2 regions of the Nonomuraea sp. NPDC049758 genome follow, and region 2 is predicted to be linked to the other one. Evidence: riboswitches for the same ligand, from Rfam matches in the RefSeq annotation. Region 2 holds a riboswitch; the other holds the start of a gene.
The links. A riboswitch is a leader RNA that binds a small molecule or an ion and turns the genes downstream of it on or off. The one in region 2 is predicted to bind glycine.

Region 1 (10,907 bases), on a different contig from region 2:
GCCGCCAGGGAGTTGTCCACGCTCCTGCTCGATCTGCACGCCTCTCTGGTGCGCCTCGGCGTCAGGTCTGTCCTGGGCCGCTGAGGGCACAGAGCTGGAAGGCCGGGGCACATTCCAGGCCTGCCGGGTGTTACGTTGAAATGCACAAGCGTGTAGCAGAAACGACCCAGTCAACAGCTGTGCCGGGCGACCGGCCGGCCGAATACGGAGCAGCCCGTGTTGCAGATGGAGGTCGTGGGCGTTCGAGTTGAGATGCCCACAAATCAGCCGATCGTCTTGCTCAAGGAGGCACACGGGGAACGGTTCCTTCCGATCTGGATCGGCATGACCGAGGCGACCGCGATCGCCCTGGCGCAGGCCGAGGAGCCGCCGCCCCGGCCGCTCACCCACGACCTGTTCAGGGACGTGCTGAGCGCGCTCGGCGTCGGGCTGCGCGCGGTCAACATCGTGGCCCTGCGTGACGGCATCTTCTTCGCCGACCTGGTGTTCTCCAACGGCGTGGAGGTCAGCGCCCGCCCCTCCGACTCGATCGCCCTGGCGTTGCGCACCGGCGCGCGCATCTTCGCCAGCGAAGAGGTGGTCCAGGAGGCCGGTGTGATCATCCCTGACGACCAGGAGGACGAGGTGGAGAAGTTCAGGGAGTTCCTTGACACGATCACTCCCGAGGACTTCGGCAGGGCGGGGTAGGTATTTCAGTGCATTTACGCTTCACGACGCGCCGAGCCGGATCGTTGACTGAGCATGGTCACGGTCCTACGGTGCAAGTGAAACCCGTGGTCGCCCTTTACGAACCCCCAGATCAGGCCATGGGATGAGAGAAAGCCGGAGGTCCGCGTGGCGGTCAGCAGCGGCGAGGGAAAGACGGCCGGCCAGGAAGATCCGGTGCGGCGCGAGAGCGCGCGGCAGCGTGCCGGAGAGCAGGGACTGCTCTTCGACGAGCAGCCCGCGACGGTGCCCGACGACATCGGATACCGCGGGCCCACAGCCTGCTCGGCGGCCGGCATCACCTACAGGCAGCTCGACTACTGGGCACGCACGGGCCTGGTCGAGCCCACGATAAGAGCCGCGCACGGCTCGGGCTCGCAGCGGCTCTACAGCTTCCGCGACATCCTGGTGCTCAAGGTCGTCAAGCGGCTGCTCGACACCGGGGTGTCGTTGCAGCAGATCCGCACCGCGGTGCAGCATCTGCGTGACCGCGGGGTCGCCGACCTCGCGCAGATCACGCTCATGAGCGACGGTGTCAGCGTCTACGAGTGCACCTCGGCCGACGAGGTGATCGATCTCCTCCAGGGCGGCCAGGGCGTGTTCGGCATCGCGCTCGGCCGGGTCTGGCGAGAGGTCGAGGGCTCCCTCGCGGAGCTGCCGGGGGAACGGGCGGCGGTCGAGGACACCGTCCCGGCCGACCATCCCGCTGACGAGCTCGCCAAGCGGCGTCGCGCACGCCGCACGGGGTGAGCTGAACCGCTGAACACACCGTAGTAATCTAGGACAGAGTAAGGCTGACGACCCCGTGCGGGAGAGTCCCTGGGCTTCGGTCCTGGGGCGCCGAAGGAGCAACCCTCCCCGGAATCTCTCAGGCATCCCGTACCGCTCGGGTGAGGCAACTCTGGAAAGCAGGTGCGCCCGCCAGGCGCACCTCACCGACGGTGCAAGCCCCACGGTGGGGTGAAGCTCTCAGGTCGCGATGACGTCGCGATGACAGAGGGGGAGATCCGGCACTCGCCCGCGCCCTGGCGCCGGTCTCCAAGCCTCGGGAGGCAACCTCCATGACCGACCTGTCCGCTCCGCCGTTCTCGTCCAGGCACATCGGCCCATCCGAGTCCGAGCAGCAGCGCATGCTCGAGGCCGTGGGCTTCGAGTCCGTCGGCGATCTGGTGGCCGTGGCCGTGCCCGAGGCCATCAGGGTCAAGGACCGGCTCAAGCTGCCGGCCGCCGCGAGCGAGACCGAGGCCATCGCCGAGCTGCGCGAGCTGGCCTCCCGCAACCGGGTGCTGACCTCCATGATCGGCCTGGGCTACTACGACACCGTCACGCCCGCCGTCATCCGGCGCAACCTGCTGGAGAACCCGGGCTGGTACACCGCCTACACGCCGTACCAGCCGGAGATCTCGCAGGGCCGCCTGGAGGCGCTGCTGAACTTCCAGACGGTCGTCTCCGACCTGACCGGCCTCGACGTCGCCGGCGCCTCCCTGCTGGACGAGGCCACCGCCGCGGCCGAGGCCATGACGCTGGCCCGCCGGGCCGGCAAGTCCAAGAGCGACGTGTTCGTGGTCGACGCCGACACGCTGCCCCAGACCAAGGCCGTGCTGGCCACCCGCGCCGAGCCGCTCGGCATCACGCTGGTCGAGCACGACCTCGACGGCGAGCTGCCCGAGTGCTTCGGCGTGCTCGTCCAGTACCCGGGCGCCTCGGGCCGCCTGCGCGACTTCCGCGACGTGGCCGCCAGGGCGCACGAGGCGGGCGCGCTCGTCGTGGCCGCCGCCGACCTGCTGGCCCTCACGCTGGTGGCCGCCCCCGGCGAGCTGGGCGCCGACATCGCCGTCGGCTCCTCCCAGCGCTTCGGCGTCTCCTTCGGGTTCGGCGGGCCGCACGCGGCCTACATGTCCGTACGCGAGGGCCTGCAGCGGCAGATGCCCGGCCGCCTGGTCGGCGTGTCGGTCGACGTCGACGGCGACCCCGCCTACCGGCTGGCCCTGCAGACCCGCGAGCAGCACATCCGCCGCGAGAAGGCCACCAGCAACATCTGCACCGCCCAGGTCCTGCTGGCCGTGATCGCCGGCATGTACGCCGTCTACCACGGCCCCGAGGGCCTGCGCCGGATCGCGCACCGCGTGCACCGGCACGCCGTCGCGCTGGCCGGCGGGCTGCGCGAGGCCGGCCTGGAGGTCGTGCACGGCGAGTTCTTCGACACCGTGCTCGTCCGCGTGCCCGGCAGGGCCGCCGAGGTGGTGGCCGCCGCCGCCGAGCGCGGCGTCAACCTGTGGCAGGCCGGCGAGGACCACGTCTCGATCGCCTGCGACGAGAAGACCGGCGCTGCCGAGCTGGTCAAGGTCTGGGCCGCCTTCGGCGTCGAGCGCGAGGAGGTGGCGCTGGAGGCCGACGCGCTGCCGGCCGAGCTGCTGCGCGAGTCGGACTACCTGACCCACCCGGTCTTCCACAGCCACCGCTCCGAGACCGCGATGCTGCGCTACCTGCGCAGGCTGCAGGACAAGGACATCGCGCTCGACCGTTCGATGATCCCGCTCGGCTCGTGCACGATGAAGCTGAACGCGACCACCGAGATGGAGCCGATCACCTGGCCGGAGTTCGCCGGCGTGCACCCGTACGCGCCGGAGGCCCAGACCGAGGGCTACCGGGAGCTCATCGGCACCCTGGAGGGCTGGCTGGCCGAGGTGACCGGCTACGACGCGGTCTCCATCCAGCCGAACGCCGGCTCCCAGGGCGAGTTCGCCGGCCTGCTGGCCATCCGCGCCTACCACCAGGCCAACGGCGACACCGAGCGGGACGTGTGCCTGATCCCGTCCTCGGCCCACGGCACGAACGCGGCCAGCGCCGTCATGGCGGGCATGCGGGTCGTCGTCGTGGCCTGCGACAGCGACGGGAACATCGACCTGGCCGACCTCGACGCCAAGATCGCCAAGCACCGCGACAGGCTCGCCGCGATCATGGTGACGTACCCGTCCACGCACGGCGTGTACGAGGAGTCGATCACCGAGGTCTGCGCCAAGGTGCACGAGGCCGGCGGCCAGGTCTACGTCGACGGCGCCAACCTCAACGCCCTGGTGGGCCTGGCCAAGCCGGGCGAGTTCGGCGCCGACGTGTCCCACCTCAACCTGCACAAGACGTTCTGCATCCCGCACGGCGGCGGCGGCCCCGGCGTCGGCCCGGTCGCGGTCCGCGGCCACCTGGCGGCCTACCTGCCCGGCCACCCGCTGCGCGACGGCGGCCCGGTCGGCCCGGTATCGGCCGCCCCGTACGGCTCGGCGGGCATCCTGCCGATCTCGTGGGCGTACGTGCGGATGATGGGCTCCGAGGGCCTCACGGCGGCCACCGAGCAGGCCATCCTGTCGGCCAACTACCTGGCTCGGCGGCTGGCCCCGCACTACCCGGTGCTCTACACCGGCCGCGGCGGCCTGGTGGCCCACGAGTGCATCGTGGACCTGCGCCAGATCACCAAGGAGACCGGCGTCACCGTCGACGACGTGGCCAAGCGCCTGATCGACTACGGCTTCCACGCGCCGACCATGTCGTTCCCGGTGGCCGGGACGCTGATGATCGAGCCGACCGAGAGCGAGGACCTGGACGAGCTCGACCGGTTCGTGGACGCCATGATCGCCATCCGCGGCGAGATCGCCAAGGTGGCCTCCGGCGACTACGACAAGACCGACAACCCGCTGCGCAACGCGCCGCACACGGCCGAGTCGGTCACCGCCGACGAGTGGGCCCACCCGTACTCGCGGACCGAGGCGGCCTACCCGGTGGCCTCGCTGCGCGAGGGCAAGTACTGGGTGCCGGTGCGCCGCATCGACCAGGCGTACGGCGACCGCAACCTGGTGTGCTCCTGCCCGCCGCTGGAGGCGTACGAGGACTGATCCGCCCGCGCGGGTCCCCGCCCGGGGGCCCGCGCCGGATCTGGCCCAGTCCTGCACCGTCAAGTGAGCAGACATGATCGCGACGAGCCGTTAGGCTCGGTGCGATCCGTCGCCTGAAGGAGCTCTCTTGACGTTCTCAGAGCTGGAGACCCCGCCTCTCGACACCGCCCGCCGCCTGGCCGAGGGCGGCGACCTGGAGGGTGCGGCGGCGATCCTGACCGAGCTGGTCGCCGACCCCGACAGCCCCGACCGGGCCCAGGCGGCCGTGGGGCTGGCCGTGGTGCTCGACGAGCGCGGCGACACCGAGGCCGCCCGCGCCGCGGCCCGCACCGCGCTGGCCACCGGCCATCCCGAGTACGCCGCCCAGGCCGCCTGCCACCTGGCCCAGGGTTTCGAGCGCGAGGGCCGCGACGACCAGGCCAGGGCCGCCTGGCAGGCGGTGCTCGGCGTCGGCACGCCGGCCTACGTCCCGCTGGCGCACCTCGCGCTGGCCCGGCTGGCCGGCAGCCCGCAGGAGGCCGGCAAGGAGCTGCGCTCCGCCCTCGACGCGAGCCTTGACTCAGGCGACGCCGAGGCCGCCGCGCACGCGGCCCGCCAGCTCGCCGAGACGCTGCTGGAGTACGGCGACCCGGGGGAGGCCGCCGGGCTGCTGCTGGACGCGCTGGAGTTCGCCCCGGCGCGGGAGCTGCCGGGGCTGCGGGTGCTGCTCGGCATCGCGCACCTGGAACTGGCCTGCGCCGAGTTCGCCGAGGCCGTCGAGAGCGGGGCCGACCCCCAGACGGGCGCGCTGGCCATCGAGCTGCTGGCGCGCACGCTGCCGCTGCGCGGCCGCACCGAGGACGCCGGCCAGGTGTGGACCTACGGCCTCGAACACGAGGACCAGACCATGGCCGCCGAGGTCCGGCTGCGTTTCCACCGCGACACCTGAGTGCCGTGAGGGGGCTCAGCCGCGGCGCATGATGGCCACGGCGGCGGCCACGTTGATGGCGACGATCGCCAGCCACGTGATCGTCAGGCCGACCAGCCCCGAGTTGCCGGACGCGATGGCGGTCAGCGGGATGCCGAGACCCATCGAGCCCAGCGCGACGGGGATCATCGCCGCGCCGTTGTTCTGCCGCTGCTTCGGCTTGGCCGGAGGAAGGCCGTGGCCGCTCAGCTCGGCCTGGACGCGGGCGGCGATGGTGGCGTCGAGCCGTTCGACGAAGGACTCGACGAGCGCGGCCTCGTAGTCGGGGCCGAGGTCGCGGCGGGCGTCGAGGGTGGCCTGCAGGTCATCCCGGATGGGGCGCATCTCTGGCATGCAAGCCATCATCCCGGTTGTCCGGCGCGCCGTCATCAGACCTGGGAGCCAACGGCGGATCCTCCCCAGGTACGGTGCTGCCATGGAGATCATGACTCCGCGGGGGCCGGCGCTGGTGCAGGTCGACGAGGCGGCCGAGCCCCGGCTGCTGCTGGTGCTGACCCACGGCTCGGCCGGGGGAGTGGACGCGCCCGACCTGCTGGCCGTCCGTGATGCCGCGCTGGGGGTGGGGGCGACCGTGGCCAGGGTGTCGCAGGCGTTCCGGGTCGCGGGGGCGCGGGCGCCGGGCTCGGCCGCCCGGCAGGACGAGGCCTGGGAGGTGGTGCTGGGCGAGCTGCGCGGCGGGTGGCCGGGGTTGCCGCTGGTGCAGGGCGGCCGGAGCAACGGCGCCCGGGTGGCCTGCCGTACGGCCTCGGCGGTGGGCGCGGCGGCGGTGGTGGCGCTGGCCTTCCCGCTGCACCCGCCCGGCAGGCCGGAGCGTTCCAGGGCCGAGGAGCTGCGCGGGGCCGGGGTCGACGTGCTGGTGGTCAACGGGGACCGGGATCCGTTCGGAGTGCCGGATCCCGCGGACTGCGCCCGGCTGGTGGTGCTGCCGGGCGAGGGCCACGACCTGAAGCGGGACCCCGCCCAGGTGGGCGAGGTCGTGGCCCGGTGGATCGGTGATTACGCCGCCGTCAGGCGGCGCCCACCAGGGGGTCGGGCCGGTGCGGCGCGATGACGGTGCCGCTGGGCAGCAGCTCCCCGGTGTCCTCGAACAGGACGACGCCGTTGCAGAGAAGGCTCCACCCCTGCTCGGGGTGGCATGCGAGGGTGCGTGCTGCCTCGCGGTCCGGCGCCTCGGCAGACGGACAGGCCGGGTCGTGCGGGCACATCGGCGTGCCTCCGATATCTCGTGGGTGCTCCCGGGAGAGGGACGGGAGCGGCTCGGGTTTGTTGTTCTGGCAAGTGTGCGACGTGTGTCACACGGTCCGACATAGCCCGTTCGGACTGTTACAGGAGGATCCCCCGGTCGTGTGACCTTCGACACAGCGTGCCTTATGCAGGATAACGGGCCAAGCGCGACACGCGCACTACGTTTGCAACCCCTTGAGCAAAGCGTCGAGCCCTCTTTCGAAGTCCACATCCGCCCTTTCGTCCCGCCTGACCCATTCATCGACTTCCGGGTCAGCCCATCCGGATTGCTGGACTTCGACCGCGACGCTGCCGAACACGAACGCCCGCAGCGCGCGCACGGCCTCGGGGGCGTCGTTCAGGCCGCCGTCGGCGAGCTGCTCGGTCTGCTCCCTGATGGCGACGGCGGTGGCGCCCTTGGGCGGCTTGGTCAGGGCCAGCGCCAGCACGCCCGGATGCTCGCGCAGCAGCTCCCGGCCCGCCCGGCACCACGCCCTGGCCGTCTCCTGCCAGGTGGCCGCCTGCTCCACGTGCACGGACGTGACGTGCTCGGCCAGCGCGTCCATCAGCGCCTCCTTGCCGCGGGGCAGGTGGTGGTAGATGGCCATGGCCTCCACCTCCAGGGCGTCGCCCAGCCGGCGCATGGTGAGCCGGCGCAGCCCCTGGCTGTCGGCGATGTGGAGTGCGGCCTCGATGATGCGCTCGCGGGAGAGTGGGACGGGAGGTCTCTTTGCGGGCATGGTGATCATCTTACTGGGCGGCCCCGTCCGTCGCCCGGTGTTCGGGGGCGGTGTCGGACGGCGTACCCTTGTGGGTTGAACAGCAAAGACTGCGTGAAGGGCAGGGTCGATGGCGTTTTTCCGTCCGCGGGTGAGCCGGGAGGCCGAGGTTCGCTACCACGCGGACCAGGAGATCTCCAAGGGCTTCCCGCAGCTGCTTGACAAGGCCAGGCAGGCCGAGCAGATCGTGCGCGACCTGCGTGCGGCCGCGGCCGACGAGATCGAGCTGCTGGCGGCGGGCCGGGCGTTCGACGTCGCGCTGACCGAGGCGCTGCGGGCCGCCGAGGCCGGGCAGCGGGCCACGTTCGGCGTGCGCTCGTACGACGACCGCATCGCGCGCCGCAAGGCCAAGGCCACCCCCCGCGGGGCCATGTGGACGGCCGAGGTCGACCGGCTGCGCACGTTGCGCGAGGAGAACCGCATGTGGGGCATCCCGCGCGTGCCCCGGCCGGTGCCCGCCACCGTCTGACCGAAGGCACATGAAAGCCCCGGCGCCGTGCGCGCCGGGGCTCTTCGTGCGTTCCGGGCCCGTCACCGTCAGGTCCTGACGGCCGGGGCTCGCGTTCCTGGGCCGTCGCCGTCAGGGGCTGACGGCGACGGCCGGGGTGGTGCGGGTCAGCTGGCCCAGTCGAGCAGCGGGCGGGTGTTGCTCGGGTGGCGCAGCTTCGACAGCGACTCCTTCTCCAGCTGGCGGATGCGCTCGCGGGTCAGGCCGAGGTGCTTGCCGATCTCGTCCAGGGTGTGCGGCTTGCCGTCCACCAGGCCGAACCGCAGGGCCATGATCTTCGCCTCGCGCGGCGAGAGGTTGTCGAGCACGCCGCGCAGCTGGTCGCCCAGCAGCTGGCGGTCGACGATCTCCGACGCCTCCGGCGAGTCGACGTCCTCGATGAGGTCGCCGATCGTGGTCTCGCCGTCCTCGCCGATGGTCGCGTTGAGCGAGATCGGCTGGCGGCTGGTGCGCAGCAGCTCCTCGATCTGGTCCGGCGTCTTGTCGAGCTCGACGGCCAGTTCCTCGGGCGTGGGCTCGCGGCCCAGCCTCTGGTGCATGTCCCGCTCGACCCGCGACAGCTTGGAGAGCATCTCCAGCACGTGCACGGGCAGCCGGATCGTCCGGGCGGAGTCGGCGAAGCCGCGCTGGATGGCCTGCCGGATCCACCACATGGCGTAGGTGGAGAACTTGAAGCCCTTGGTGTAGTCGAACTTCTCCACGGCCCTGATCAGCCCCAGGTTGCCCTCCTGGACGACGTCCAGCAGGGACATGCCGCGGTCGGTGTACTTCTTGGCCACCGAGACCACCAGGCGCAGGTTGGCCTCCAGCATGTGGTCCTTGGCCTGCCGGCCGTCCTCGATGACCAGGTGCAGGTCGTCGCGCACGGACGGCGGCACGTCGGGGTGGGTCTCCAGCTTGTACTCGGCGTACAGGCCGGCCTCGATCCGGCGGGCCAGCTCGACCTCCTGGGCGGCGGTGAGCAGGGTACGGCGGCCGATCGACTTCAGGTACGTGTGCACCGAGTCGCCCATCACGGACTGGTTGTCGTCCAGGTCCATGGCCTCGGCCTCGGCGTCCTCGGCCGTCAGTTCGAGGTCGTCGGGGGCCACGTCCTCCTCGTGCTCCGGCTTGCCGTCCACCGGGCTTTTTGCCTCGGCGGCCGTGCGGCCGGTAGCCTTTGCCCCAGAAGCCTTCCTCGGCTTGGGGGCGCTCTTGTCCGCGGTCTTCTGGGTGGTCTTCCTGGCGGCGGTCTTGGCCAGCGACGGCTCGTTCTCGGCAGCCAGGCTCACACCGGCCTCCGAGAGCTCGCGCAGAATCGTGCGGCCTTCAGAGGGGCTGATGCCGGCCTCGGCGAACGCGTCGCGCAGCTCCGCCAGAGAAAGGTGACCCTGGGCTCGCCCTCGTTCAATGAGCTGGTCGAGAGTCGCGGGTGGGGTCGCCACGGCGGTTCTGGGCATGAGGACACCTCCTCCGTACGGAGTCGAAGCGATCAGGCAGGTTGTGGTGGGGCGGTGGTCACTCCGCACGGCGCACCAGTATCAATAACGCCATCCACCGCTATTTGTTCCCGGAGGGATGAAAAAGGGGCGGAACGTCCAGAGGGCGCGCCACCCCCGGGAGGCGGGAACTACTCCGCCACCTCGAAGCTTCCGGTCCCCTCGGGCATGGGCATGGGCTCGGCCTCTTCCATGCGCTTGTCGGTCCAGTAGTCGATGACCTCGCGTGGATCGGGATTGACCTCCGTGGAGACCACGACGCCCTCGGTGTCGCCGGGCGAGGGCACCGGACGGCCGGTCGGCGACGTCTGCTCGGCGCTCTGGTCGGCCCTCTGGTCGACCACGGCCCGGGTCTCCCTGGCGACCGCGTCGAGCTTGCCCGCCGAGGCGGCCGCCGCGACCGACGCGCCGCCGACGACGATCACGCCGACGACCGCCGCGGACGCCCACATCTTGCGGGTCTGGTTCATGAAGGCTCCCTTCCTTCTCTCCCCGTTATGACGCAGCCGCGCCGCGTCAGGTTCCTGCCCGCAGCCGTACGAGATCGGTCTTGCCGTTGGGCAGCAGCGGCAGGCGGGGGAGGAGACGCAGGCCGCGCGGTGCGGCGTGGGCGGGCAGCCGGTCGCGGCAGTAGGCGCGCAGCTCGGCCAGCGTGGGCGGCGCGGCCGGGTCGGCGGGCACCACGAACGCCGTGACCGCCTCGCCCCACTCCGGGTCGGGCAGGCCGGCCACGGCCACGTCGGCGACCTCGGGGTGGGTGCCGAGCACCGCGCTCACCACGGCGGCCACCACCTTCTCGCCGCCGGTGTTGACGACGTCGTCGGCCCGGCCGAGCACGCGCAGCCGGCCGCCGTCCAGCTCGCCGAGGTCGGAGGTGACGAACCAGTCGCCGTCGAAGGCGGTCCGCCCGGCGAAGCGGTAGCCGGAGAAGAGCACGGGCCCGGCGATCCTGATCAGGCCGTCCTCGCCGATTTTGAGATCTACATCGTAAAGGGGGTGGCCGTCGTAGACGCAGCCGCCGCACGTCTCGCTCATCCCGTACGTGGTGAACACCCGGGCGCCGAGCTCCACGGCCCGCTCGACCAGCCCCGCCCTGGGCGCCGCGCCGCCGAGCAGGATCGTGCGGAACACCGACAGGTCGGCGCCCGTCTCGACCAGCCGGTGGAGCTGCGTCGGCACCAGGGAGACGTGGTGGGCGCCGGAGGACAGCACGGCCCGCACGTCGAAGGAGGGGTGGATGATCGGCTCGCTGCCCGACAGCAGCGCGCGGACCAGCACCTGCAGGCCGGAGACGTGGGAGACGGGCAGGCAGCACAACCACCGGTCGCCCTCGGCGGCCCCGATCCTGCTCAGCGAGGC
Region 2 (10,907 bases):
ATGCGGCCGCCGGCGGCGTTCTCCTCGTTGACGGCCAGGGCGAACAGCGCCACCCAGTCCATCGCCTGCAGCGGGTCCTTCTCGGCCGACTCGGCCTGCAGCCGCCGGTGGAGCTGGTTGGCCCGGCGCTTGACCTTCAGGCCGCCGGGCAGCACGCCCTCCTTGGTGATGCCGCGCCGCACGCACTCCGACATCACGCGCCACAGGTTGAGGATGCCCGCGCGGATCTCCTCCTCGGTGCGCCCGAACGCCTTCTCGTTCTCCAGCATCAGGGCGGAGATCGACAGGCCGGTGTTCGAGCAGTGCTTGAGCAGCTCCTCGCCCGAGGCGAACGGGTAGGGCAGGACGGTGTCGTCGGGCTTGATGCGGTCGGCGCCGGTGGCCTTCTCGTCCACGACGAAGCCGCCGCCGACGGAGAAGTAGACCTTCTCGCGCACGGTCTCGCCCTGCTCGTCGCGGGCGGTGAAGCGCATGCCGTTGGGGTGCTCGGGCAGGGAGATCTTGCGCTCGAAGACGAGGTCCTGGCCCACGACGAAGGGGATCTCGTGCTCGCCGTAGAGCTTGACCGTGCCCGCGGCGCGCATCTCGGCCAGGCGGGCGTCGACGGAGTCGACGTCGACCAGCTCCGGCTTCTCACCGGACAGGCCGAGCAGCACCGCCTTGTCGCTGCCGTGGCCCTTGCCGGTCAGGCCGAGCGAGCCGTACAGGATGACCTCGACGCGGGCCACGCGGGGGAGCAGGCCGTCGTCGTGCAGCCCGCGGGCGAACTTGTGCGCGGCGGCCATCGGGCCGCCCGTGTGGGAGCTGGACGGTCCGATGCCGATCTTGAAGAGGTCGAAGACGCTGATCGCCATTGATGGCGCCCTTCAGTTCAGGAAGTGCCGGGGCCCGAGCGCGGGCCCCGGCGTTGGTGTCAGGACTCGCCTGAGGTGAGCGCCGTGTACTCCTCGGCCGACAGCAGGTCCTCCGCGTCGCCCTCCATGCGGACGCGGAACATCCAGCCGTCGCCGTACGGGTCGCTGTTGGCCAGCGACGGGTCGTCGGCCACGGCCGAGTTCACCTCGACGATCTCGCCGCCGACGGGCGCGTAGATCTCGCTCACCGACTTGGTGGACTCCACCTCGCCGACCGAGTCACCCGCCTCGACGGTCGAACCGACCTCGGGGAGCTGCACGAAGACGACGTCACCAAGAGCCTCGGCGGCGAAGGCCGTGATGCCGACGGTCACGGTGATGCCGTCGTCCACGCCCGACACCCACTCGTGCTCCTTGGTGTAGTTCAGGTCGTCAGGGATGTTGCTCACTTGTTCCTCCTGTAGAAGGGCAGCTCGACCAGGTCCATAGGTTCATGGCTGCCCCGGATGTCCACGGCCAGACCTGTGTCGGCCCCGGCGTCCACGTAGGCCATCGCGATGGGCTTGCCCAGGGTCTGGGAGGGCGCACCGCTGGTGACCTCGCCGACGACGGCGCCGTCGCGGGTGACCGGGTAGCCGTGACGCGGCACCCGGCGGCCCTGGGCGACCAGGCCGACGAGGCGGCGGCGGGGCTGGTCGTCCTTGACCGCCTCCAGTGCCGCCCTGCCGACGAAGTCACCGGGCTTGTCGAATTTCACCACTCTGCCCAGCCCCGCGTCGAACGGGGTCAGGTCGGAGCTCAGCTCGTTGCCGTAGAGCGGCATGCCGGCCTCCAGCCTGAGGGTGTCGCGGCTGGACAGACCGGCGGCGCGCAGCCCGTGCGGCTCGCCCGCGGCCTCCAGGGCGCGCCAGAGCGGCACGGCGTCCTGGTTGGCGACGAACAGCTCGAAGCCGTCCTCGCCGGTGTAGCCGGTACGGGCGATGAGCGCCTGGCGGCCGTCGACCACGCCGGGCAGGCCCGCGTAGTACTTGAGACCGTCGAGGTCGGCGTCGGTGAGCGTGGCCAGGATCTCCTGGGCCTTCGGGCCCTGGATCGCGATGAGGGCGTACTGCTGGGAGCGGTCATCGACCGCCGCGTCATACGACTTAGTACGATTTTTCAGCTCATCAGCGACCTTGTCGGAGTTCGAGGCGTTGGCCACCACCATGAACTCCTCGTCCGCCAGCCGGTAGACGATGAGGTCGTCGAGCACCCCGCCGCGCTCGTCCACGATCATCGTGTACCTGGCCCGGCCGGGCGCGAGCGCCGACAGGTGGCCGACCAGCGCGTAGTCGAGGGCCTCTCCGGCCTGCGGACCGGTCAGGAAGATCTCGCCCATGTGCGAGAGGTCGAACAGCCCGGCCGCCTCGCGGACGGCTTTGTGCTCCGCCGACTCGCTGCCGTACCGGAGCGGCATGAGCCAGCCGGCGAAGTCGGTCAGCGTGGCGCCTAGGGCCTCGTGGACGTCTCGTAGCGGCGTAGGTCGGGACATTTGTCGCACCTCAGGACAGGATTGGATGCCAGCATCCTCCCCCTCTGTCATGGATGCCTGAGAGCTTCGCCCGAGTTTTACCGGACTTTCACCTTCGGCGAGGCCCCGAGGGCCTGCTTTCCAGAGGTCACCTCCCCGTAAGAACGCCTTACAGGGCTGCCGCGCGGTCCTTTGCCTTGAGAGGTTCGCGGGGAGGGCTTGCTCCTTCAGGGACCCTGACCGGCTGTCAGGGTGCTCTCCCGCACGGTTTCGCCGGTGATGTCCGTCAGCCTAGTGCCGTCATGGGGGTGTTGTCGCGCTTCGCCCTCCGTCATCCGCGGCATCCGCGACATACCGCACGCAGCGAAAAGCGGCCGCGGCCCCGGAGAGGCGGGGTCGCGGCCGCGTTGGTGGCCGCGCGCGAGCCGGTCATGGCAGGTCAGCTCGCACGCGGCAGCTCGGGGCGGGCCGGCGGTGACCGGCCCGCGGGGGATCGAACCCGGAGATCAGGCCCGAGGGTCAGGCCCGCGCCCAGAGGGCGGGCACGTTCGGCGGCTCCCAGCCCGGCAGGCTGGTGTGCGCCTGGAGGCAGCGGTAGCTGACCCCCTGGTAGGTGACGACGTCTCCGGCCGTGTACGACTTGTAAGCCGTCCAGGTGGTGCCCTGGCCGTCCCCTCCGACGGTCAGGGTGAAGGACGCGGAGTGGTCCGCCGTCGCCCCGTCGCCGTTGATCCCTATGGTGTACGTCCCCGCCGCGACACCGCTGGTGGTGGCGATCGTGACGGTGGACGACTGGCCCGCCTGAACCGTGGACGGGCTGAAGGAGACGGTGACCCCGCTCGGCACGTTCCCGGCGGAGAGCGCGACGCTCTGCGCCTGGCCGGACGTGACCTGGGTACTGACCGCCGCGGTAGCCGACTGACCGGCCTGGACCGATGCCGACGACGGGGTCACCGAGATCGAGTAGTCGTTCTCCGTGGGCGTGCTGGTGCCCACGGCGAGCTTCCATATGGCGTACGCGATGGCGTCGGAGTTGCGGTCGAGCGCCGTGGTGTTGATGGCGCTCGGGTAGCTGTCGCACGCGCTGTGGTAGCAGCGGTCGAACGCCTGCCCGGCCGAGCCGCCCCACTTGGCGGCCTGGGCCGAGCTCTTGACCGCCCCGGCTCCCGTGGCCAGGCCGCCGACCCGGACGCCCGCGCTCTTGAACGAGGCGTGGTCGCTGCGGCCATCGCCCTCCCTGTCACCCTCGGTCTGCAGGCCGATGGTGGCGAAGTAGTCGTTGAAGGTCCGCTGGATCGCCGCGTCGTCGTCGTAGACGAAGTAGCCGGCGTTGGTCGAGGCGATCATGTCGAAGTTCAGGTACACCTCGACGCCGCTCGCGCCGCCGTTCTGCACGTAGTACCTGGACCCGACCATGCCCGCCTCTTCGGCGCCCCACCAGCCGAAGCGCACGTGCTTGGTGAGGGTGGGCTTGCGGGCGGCCAGGGTGAGGGCGTTCTCCAGGAGCGCGGCCGAGCCGGAACCGTTGTCGTTGATCCCGGGGCCGGCCGCGACGCTGTCGAGGTGGGCGCCGAGCATCACGGTCTGGTTGGCCGGGCCGCCCGGCCAGTCGGCGATCAGGTTGCTGCCGCCGCTGAAGTTCTGCACGCGGGTGGTGAAGCCAGCCGCGTCCAGCTTGCCCTTGATGTAGTTCATCGAGGCGGTGAAGCCCGGCCTGCCCGAGGCGCGGTTGCCGCCGTTGCTCGTGGCGATGGACTGCAACTGGCTCAGATGCGCCGTCACGTTCGCGACGGGGATGTCGGGCGCGGGGTCGGCGGCGGCGCCGGCCGGTCCGGCCGGCGTGGTGAGGGTCAGGGCCAACGCGGCGGTGGCCGCGGCGCCCAGCCTGAGCATGGCGTTCACGATCTGTGGCTCCTCAAGGGGGTTGGGCGGCCACCCCGGCGTGGCCGCCCAGGTCGTGCGACTTAGACCGGCTGCCAGAGGGCAGGGGTGTTGGGCGGCTCCCAGCCCGGCAGGCTGGTGTGCGCCTGGAGGCAGCGGTAGCTGGTGCCCTGGTAGGTGACGGTCTGTCCGGCCGTGTACGCCGTGTACGTCTGCCACGTGGTGCCCTGGCCGCCGCCCACCGTCAGGCTGAAGGAGGCCGAGTGGTCGGCGCTCGCGCCGTCGGCGTTCAGGCTGATCGTGTACGTGCTGGGCGTCACGCCGCTCGTGGTCGCGAACGTCACCGTGGACGACTGCCCGGCGGTGATCGTGGACGGGCTGAAGCTGACCGTCACGCCCGCGGGCACGTTGCTCGCCGCCAGGGCGATGCTCTGCGCCTGACCGGCGGTGACCTGCGTGCTGACCGTGGCGGTGGCCGACTGACCGGCCTGCACCGAGGCCGACGACGGCGTCACGCCGAAGGAGTAGTCGTTCGGCGAGCTCTGCCCGATCTGCAGGTTGTAGGTGGCCTGGCGGTCCACGTCGGCGCCGTCGGCCGTGATGGCGATCGAGTGGCTGCCCTGCGGGCTGCTCGCCGAGGTGTTGATCGTCAGCGTCGAGCTCTGCCCCGCGGTGATGGTGGCCGGGCTGAACGAGGCGGTCACGCCGGCCGGCAGGGTGCCGGTCCGCAGGGTGATCGACTGCGCCGAGCCGCCGGTCACGGTGGTGCTCACCGTGGTCGTGGTGCTCTGGCCGGGAGTCACGCTGCCGGAGGCGGGGTTCAGGTTGACCGAGAAGTCGTTGTTGCCCTGGGTGCAGGTCGGCTCGCCGGACTGGGCCCGTACGCTGACGCCGTCCCAGGCGTTCTTGACCACGTTGAACTCGGCGCAGCTGCCCGGGTACAGCGTCTTGGCGGCCTGGAGGGTGGCGACCCTGGCCTTGGCGTGCGTCCACGGCTGGGTCTTCATGTTCAGCGCGGACATGAACACCTCACCGGCCTTGCGGATGCCGATGCCGGTGATCGCGGCGCCGTTGTCGCAGCGGGTGCTGGCGGGCTTGCCCGAGGGGTTGGTGCCCTCGGCCACCAGGTAGAACCAGTGGTTCTGCGGGCCGGCCGCCGCGTGCACCTCGGTGTTCGGGATGGAGGCGCTGTAGCAGTTCGGGTGGCTGAGGGCCGACGGGTTGTACATGTTGCGGATCGGCCCGGCCCCGGAGAGGTTGACCTCCTCGCCGACCAGGTAGTCCGGCGGGTCGTTCGGGTTGTTGGCGTACGCCTCGGTGAGGGCGCCGAAGATGTCGCCGGTGGACTCGTTCATGCCGCCGGTCTCGTTGCCGCTGCCCGAGCCGCCGCTGGTGAACTGGAAGATGCCGTGGCCGAACTCGTGGCCGACCACGTCCATCGACGTGAGCTGCTGGGAGTTGGCGGAGTTGTGGCCGAAGGAGCCGTACTGGCCGTTCCAGTAGGCGTTGACGTCGGCCAGGCCGACGCGGGCCGGGTAGCCGCCGCCCTGGCCGTTGATGCCGTTGCGGCCGAGCCAGGCGCTCAGCATGTCCCATTCCCGCTGCGCGGCGTAGAGCGCGTCGACGCAGGCGGTCTCCAGGTTCGTGCCCGAGCCGTTGCCCCAGGTGTCGGTGGTCTTCGTGTACGGCGAGCCGTTCTGGCCGCCGCACGCGACGCCGCTCCTGCGGGGGTCGCGCATCGTGTACGAGGGGCTGGTGTCGATGGTGACGGTGCCGACGTAGTAGCTGTTGCCGGTGCCGTCGCGCACCTCGTCCCAGTCGTCGATGACCTTGCCGGTCAGGGCGTCCACGTAGACGTGGAGCTTGGTCTCGTGACCGGCGGCGTTGGCGCCGGTGACGAGGACCTCCCAGGCCAGCCGCGGGGTCGTCGTGGTGGCGTGCACGGACAGCACGGGCGTGGCGACGGTCTCGACCCTGGCCACCTTGGCCCTGGCCGTCACGGCGGCCTGGGCCGCGGTGACCTTCGCCTTCGTGCCGATCCCGATCTTCGTGCGCTGCCCGGTGGCGACCGTGTCGACCACCGCGCCGGAGGCGTCCGTGGCGACGACCACTTCGCCGCCGTAGACGGGCAGGCCCGCGTGCTTACGGGCGTAGGTCAGGTACTGCAGGCCGCGGACGCCTTCGACGGTCGACGTCAGCGTGAACGTGTCCTGCTCGGATGCCAGCAATGCCGCCGAGTCGGCCAGGATCGCGTTGTGTGCGGTGGCGATCGCGTTCCTGCGCTCGTCGGGGCTGGGAGGATCGGCCACCTGCGACGCTTGGGCTGTGGCGCTCGTGGCGCCCACCAGCGAGCTGGTGGTCAGGGCTAGCGCGAGCATTGCGGCAGCCCCCAACCTGAGTTTGGGGTTCACTCTCTGGCTCCTCAGGGGGGTGTGGAGTGGAAGAGCCCCGGCCGGCTGGGGATGAACACAGGGTGACACCGGGATGGCGCGATCCGGTACCCAACAAGTTTCCTATAACGCGGTGGTATGGCCCCCTGAGCTGGGATTTCGCCGGATTTTAGGGCGCAGAAAAGGTAAAGAAGCTTTCCAGTAACGGTCTCAGCAGGCCGCCGTGAACGCCTCGAAGAGCGCCGGTCCCTCGCCCGCCTCCGGGTGCCACTGGACCGCCACCGCGAACCCGCCGGAGTCGAGCTCCACCGCCTCGATCGTCCCGTCGCCGGCCGTGGCGGTGACCGTGAGGCCCCGGCCGAGCCGGTCGATGGCCTGATGGTGGTAGTGCGGGACCGCCACCGGGTCCGTGCCGAGCACCTTGGCCAGGCGGCTGCCGGGGACGGGCGTGACCGGCAGGTGGCCGAACTCGCCGGGCGCGGGGGAGTGGCCGGTGTGCCCGGTCACGTCGGGCAGGTGCTGGTGCAGGGTGCCGCCGAGCAGCACGTTGAGCACCTGCAGGCCGCGGCAGATGCCCAGGAACGGCAGCCCGGCCTCCAGGGCCGCCGCCAGGAGGGCGAACTCGGCCTCGTCCCGGAACTCCCGGACGTAGCCGGTGCGCTCGTGCGCCGCCCGGCCGTACCTGGCCGGGTCGACGTCGCCGCCACCGGCCAGGACGAGACCGTCGAGCCGCCCCACGACCTGGGCGGGATCGCCGGCCGGCGGCAGCAGCACGGGCTGCCCGCCGGCTTGGACGATCTTCTCGACGTACATGTACGGCAGCAGCGCGACGGGCAGGTCCCACACGGTGAACCGGGCGGGCTCGACGTACGTCGTGACGCCGATGACCGGACGGGTCACAGCGGCGTCACGTACGCGCCGGAGATGCCGCCGTCCACCAGGAACTCGGCCCCCGTGATGAAGGAGGCGTCGTCGCTGGCCAGGAACGCCACGGCGGCGGCGATCTCCGACGCCTCGGCGAAGCGGCCCACCGGGATGTGCACCAGGCGCCGCTGGGCCCGCTCGGGGTCCTTGGCGAACAGCTCCTGCAGCAGCGGCGTGTTCACCGGCCCGGGGCACAGCGCGTTGACCCGGATGCCCTCGCGGGCGAACTGCACGCCCAGCTCGCGCGACATCGCCAGCACGCCGCCCTTGGAGGCCGTGTACGAGATCTGCGACGTGGCCGACCCCATGACCGCCACGAACGACGCGGTGTTGATGATCGACCCCTTGCCCTGCCGCCGCATGTACGGGATGGCGTGCTTGCAGCACAGGTACACGCTGGTCAGGTTCACCTCCTGGACGCGGCGCCAGGCGTCGAGGCCGGTCTCCAGGATCGAGTCGTCGTCGGGCGGCGAGATGCCGGCGTTGTTGAAGGCGACGTCCACGCTTCCGTAGGTCTCGTGGGCCGTGGCGAACATCCGGACGACGTCGTCCTCGCTGGTCACGTCGGCCTTGACGAAGAGGCCGCCGACCTCGCCCGCGGCCTTGGCCCCGGCCTCCTCGTCGATGTCGACGCAGACGACCTTCGCGCCCTCCTGCGCGAACCTGCGCGCCGTGGCCAGCCCGATGCCGCTGCCCGCGCCGGTGATGACGGCCACCCGGTCCTGCAATCGCTGCACTGTCACTCCCAGGAAATGAAGACGTTCTTGGTCTCGGTGAAGGCCGTCAAGGCGTCCGGGCCGAGCTCACGGCCGAGGCCGGACTGCTTGAAGCCGCCGAACGGGGTCCAGTAGCGCACCGAGGAGTGCGAGTTCACCGACAGGGCGCCCGACTCCACCGCGCGGGCCACCCGCAGCGCCCGCCCGACGTCGCGCGTCCAGATGGAGCCGCTCAGCCCGTACGGGGTGTCGTTGGCGATGCGCACGGCCTCGGCCTCGTCGGCGAACGGCACCACCGACACGACCGGGCCGAAGATCTCCTCGGTGAAGGCGCGGTCGGTGACCTTGGAGGTGAGCACCGTCGGCGGGAACCAGAAGCCCCTGCCCTGGGGGCAGTCGCCCTGGAGGTAGGGCGTGCCCTCGACGAAGCCGCGGACGCGCTCCAGGTGCTCGGCGCTGATCAGCGGGCCCATCTCGGTGGACTCGTCGAGCGGGTCGCCGACCTTGACGCCGCGCACCGCCGCCGACAGGCGTTCCAGGAACTCGTCGTACACCTCGGCCTGGACGAGGATGCGCGAGCGGGCGCAGCAGTCCTGGCCGGAGTTGTCGAAGACCGCATAAGGGGCGGTTCTTGCCGCTTTTTCGAGATCTGAGTCGGCGAAGACGATGTTCGCCGACTTGCCGCCCAGCTCCAGCGTCACCCGCTTGACCTGCGCCGCCGCCTTCGCGGCGATCTCCTTGCCCACCTCGGTCGAACCGGTGAACACGATCTTGGCCACGCCGGGATGCTCGACCAGCCGGGCCCCCGCGACCTCCCCTGCCCCGGGCAGCACCTGGAGCACCCCCTCGGGGAGGCCCGCCGACAGGGCCAGCTCGGCCAGCCGCAGCGCCGTGAGCGGAGTCCATTCCGCCGGCTTGACGATCACCGTGTTGCCCGCCGCCAGCGCCGGCGCGACGCCCCACGACATGATCAGCATCGGGAAGTTCCACGGCACGATGACGCCCACCACGCCCAGCGGCTCCTGGAACGTGATGTCCACGCCGCCGGGCACCGGGATCTGCTTGCCGTGGTTGCGCTCGGGGGCGGCGGCGTAGAAGTGCAGCACGTCGCGGACGGCCCCGGCCGCCCAGCGCGCGTTGCCGATCGGGTGCCCGGCGTTGTCCAGCTCCAGCCGGGCCAGCTCCTCGCCGTGGGCGTCCACCAGGTCGGCGAAGCGGCGCAGCAGCCGCGCCCGGTCGCCCGGCGCCACCTCCCGCCAGCTCTGGTACGCCTTCGCGGCCCGCTCCACCGCCCGGTCGACCTCGGCCGCGTCGGCCAGCTCGACCTCGGCGACGACCTCTTCCGTCGCCGGATTAACGATCCTCATGCCTACCGTCACATTCGCTCGAAACCACGGAACAGCTCCCAGTCCGTCACCGCCGCGTCGAAGGCGGCCAGCTCCACGCGCGCGTTGTTCGCGTAGTGCTCGACCACGTCGTCGCCGAACGCCTCCCTGGCCAGCTTCGACCCCTCGAACAGGGCGAGCGCGTCCCGCAGGGTGTGGGGCACGGTCTCGGCGCCGGAGTCGTAGGCGTTGCCGCCGAAGGCGTCCTCCAGCGGCAGCTCCCGGTCGATGCCGTCCAGCCCGGCCGCGATCAGCGCCGACACCGCCAGGTAGGGGTTGACGTCCCCGCCCGGCACCCGGTTCTCCACCCGCAGCGACGGCCCGTGGCCCACCAGCCGCAGGGAGCAGGTGCGGTTGTCGACACCCCACTTGACGGCGGTGGGCGCGAAACTGCCGGGCACGTAACGTTTGTAGGAGTTGACGTTGGGCGCGTACAGCAACGTGAGCTCGCGCATGCGGGCGAGCTGCCCGGCGATGAACCGCGCGCCGAGCGGCGAGAGCCCGTACGGCCCCTCGCCCGCCATCACCAGGCCGCCGTCGAGGCCGCGCAGCGAGATGTGGATGTGGCAGGAGTTGCCCTCGCGCTGGTTCGGCTTGGCCATGAAGGTGATCGAGCGGCCCTCCTGGGCGGCGATCTCCTTGGCGCCGTTCTTGTAGATCGAGTGGTTGTCGCAGGTGCGCAGGGCCTCGTCGTAGCGGAAGGCGATCTCGTGCTGGCCGAGGTTGCACTCGCCCTTGGCCGACTCGACGTACATGCCGGCGCCCTCCATGTCGCGCCTGATGCGCCGGAGCAGCGGCTCGACGCGGGCGGTGCCGAGGAGGGAGTAGTCGACGTTGTAGAGGTTGGCGGGGGTCAGGTCGCGGTAGGCGCGCCGCCAGGCGTCCTCGTAGCTGTCGTCGTAGACGACGAACTCCAGCTCGGTGCCCACGTACGCGGCCAGGCCCCGCTCGGCCAGGCGGGCGAGCTGGCGGCGCAGGATCTGCCGCGGCGAGGCGGTGACCTCGCCGCCCTCCTCCCAGGCCAGGTCGGCCATGACCAGGGCGGTGCCGTCCTGCCAGGGGATCCGGCGCAGGGTGGACAGGTCAGGCTTCATCGCGAAGTCGCCGTAGCCCCGGTCCCAGGAGGACATGTCGTAGCCGGCGACGGTGTTCATGTCCACGTCGACCGCGAGCAGGTAGTTGCAGCCCTCGGAGCCGTGGTGCAGCACCTCGTCCAGGAAGTAGCGGGCGGAGAGCCGTTTGCCCTG

Region 1: linked by a shared signal. The riboswitch ahead of gcvP (aminomethyl-transferring glycine dehydrogenase) and the one ahead of gcvT (glycine cleavage system aminomethyltransferase GcvT) in region 2 are both predicted to bind glycine.

The regions. Positions count from the first base shown of each region.
Region 1 covers NZ_JBFAMZ010000012.1:51,040-61,946, reverse strand. Annotated here, with positions in the region: gene AB0J46_RS29170 (MerR family transcriptional regulator) at 1-84, shown strand, start outside; gene AB0J46_RS29165 (bifunctional nuclease family protein) at 217-687, shown strand; gene AB0J46_RS29160 (MerR family transcriptional regulator) at 835-1,455, shown strand; glycine riboswitch at 1,504-1,600, shown strand; gene gcvP (aminomethyl-transferring glycine dehydrogenase) at 1,767-4,592, shown strand; gene AB0J46_RS29150 (hypothetical protein) at 4,720-5,520, shown strand; gene AB0J46_RS29145 (hypothetical protein) at 5,536-5,892, opposite strand; gene AB0J46_RS29140 (alpha/beta family hydrolase) at 5,975-6,610, shown strand; gene AB0J46_RS29135 (DUF5999 family protein) at 6,567-6,764, opposite strand; gene AB0J46_RS29130 (TetR/AcrR family transcriptional regulator C-terminal domain-containing protein) at 6,963-7,523, opposite strand; gene AB0J46_RS29125 (hypothetical protein) at 7,633-8,031, shown strand; gene AB0J46_RS29120 (RNA polymerase sigma factor) at 8,178-9,509, opposite strand; gene AB0J46_RS29115 (hypothetical protein) at 9,680-10,018, opposite strand; gene AB0J46_RS29110 (AMP-binding protein) at 10,065-10,907, opposite strand, start outside.
Region 2 covers NZ_JBFAMZ010000001.1:194,995-205,901, reverse strand. Annotated here, with positions in the region: gene AB0J46_RS00905 (L-serine ammonia-lyase) at 1-854, opposite strand, end outside; gene gcvH (glycine cleavage system protein GcvH) at 914-1,303, opposite strand; gene gcvT (glycine cleavage system aminomethyltransferase GcvT) at 1,300-2,385, opposite strand; glycine riboswitch at 2,420-2,519, opposite strand; glycine riboswitch at 2,540-2,637, opposite strand; gene AB0J46_RS00890 (M28 family peptidase) at 2,884-4,257, opposite strand; gene AB0J46_RS00885 (M4 family metallopeptidase) at 4,329-6,623, opposite strand; gene AB0J46_RS00880 (gamma-glutamyl-gamma-aminobutyrate hydrolase family protein) at 6,846-7,535, opposite strand; gene AB0J46_RS00875 (3-oxoacyl-ACP reductase) at 7,532-8,296, opposite strand; gene AB0J46_RS00870 (aldehyde dehydrogenase family protein) at 8,299-9,642, opposite strand; gene AB0J46_RS00865 (glutamine synthetase family protein) at 9,651-10,907, opposite strand, start outside.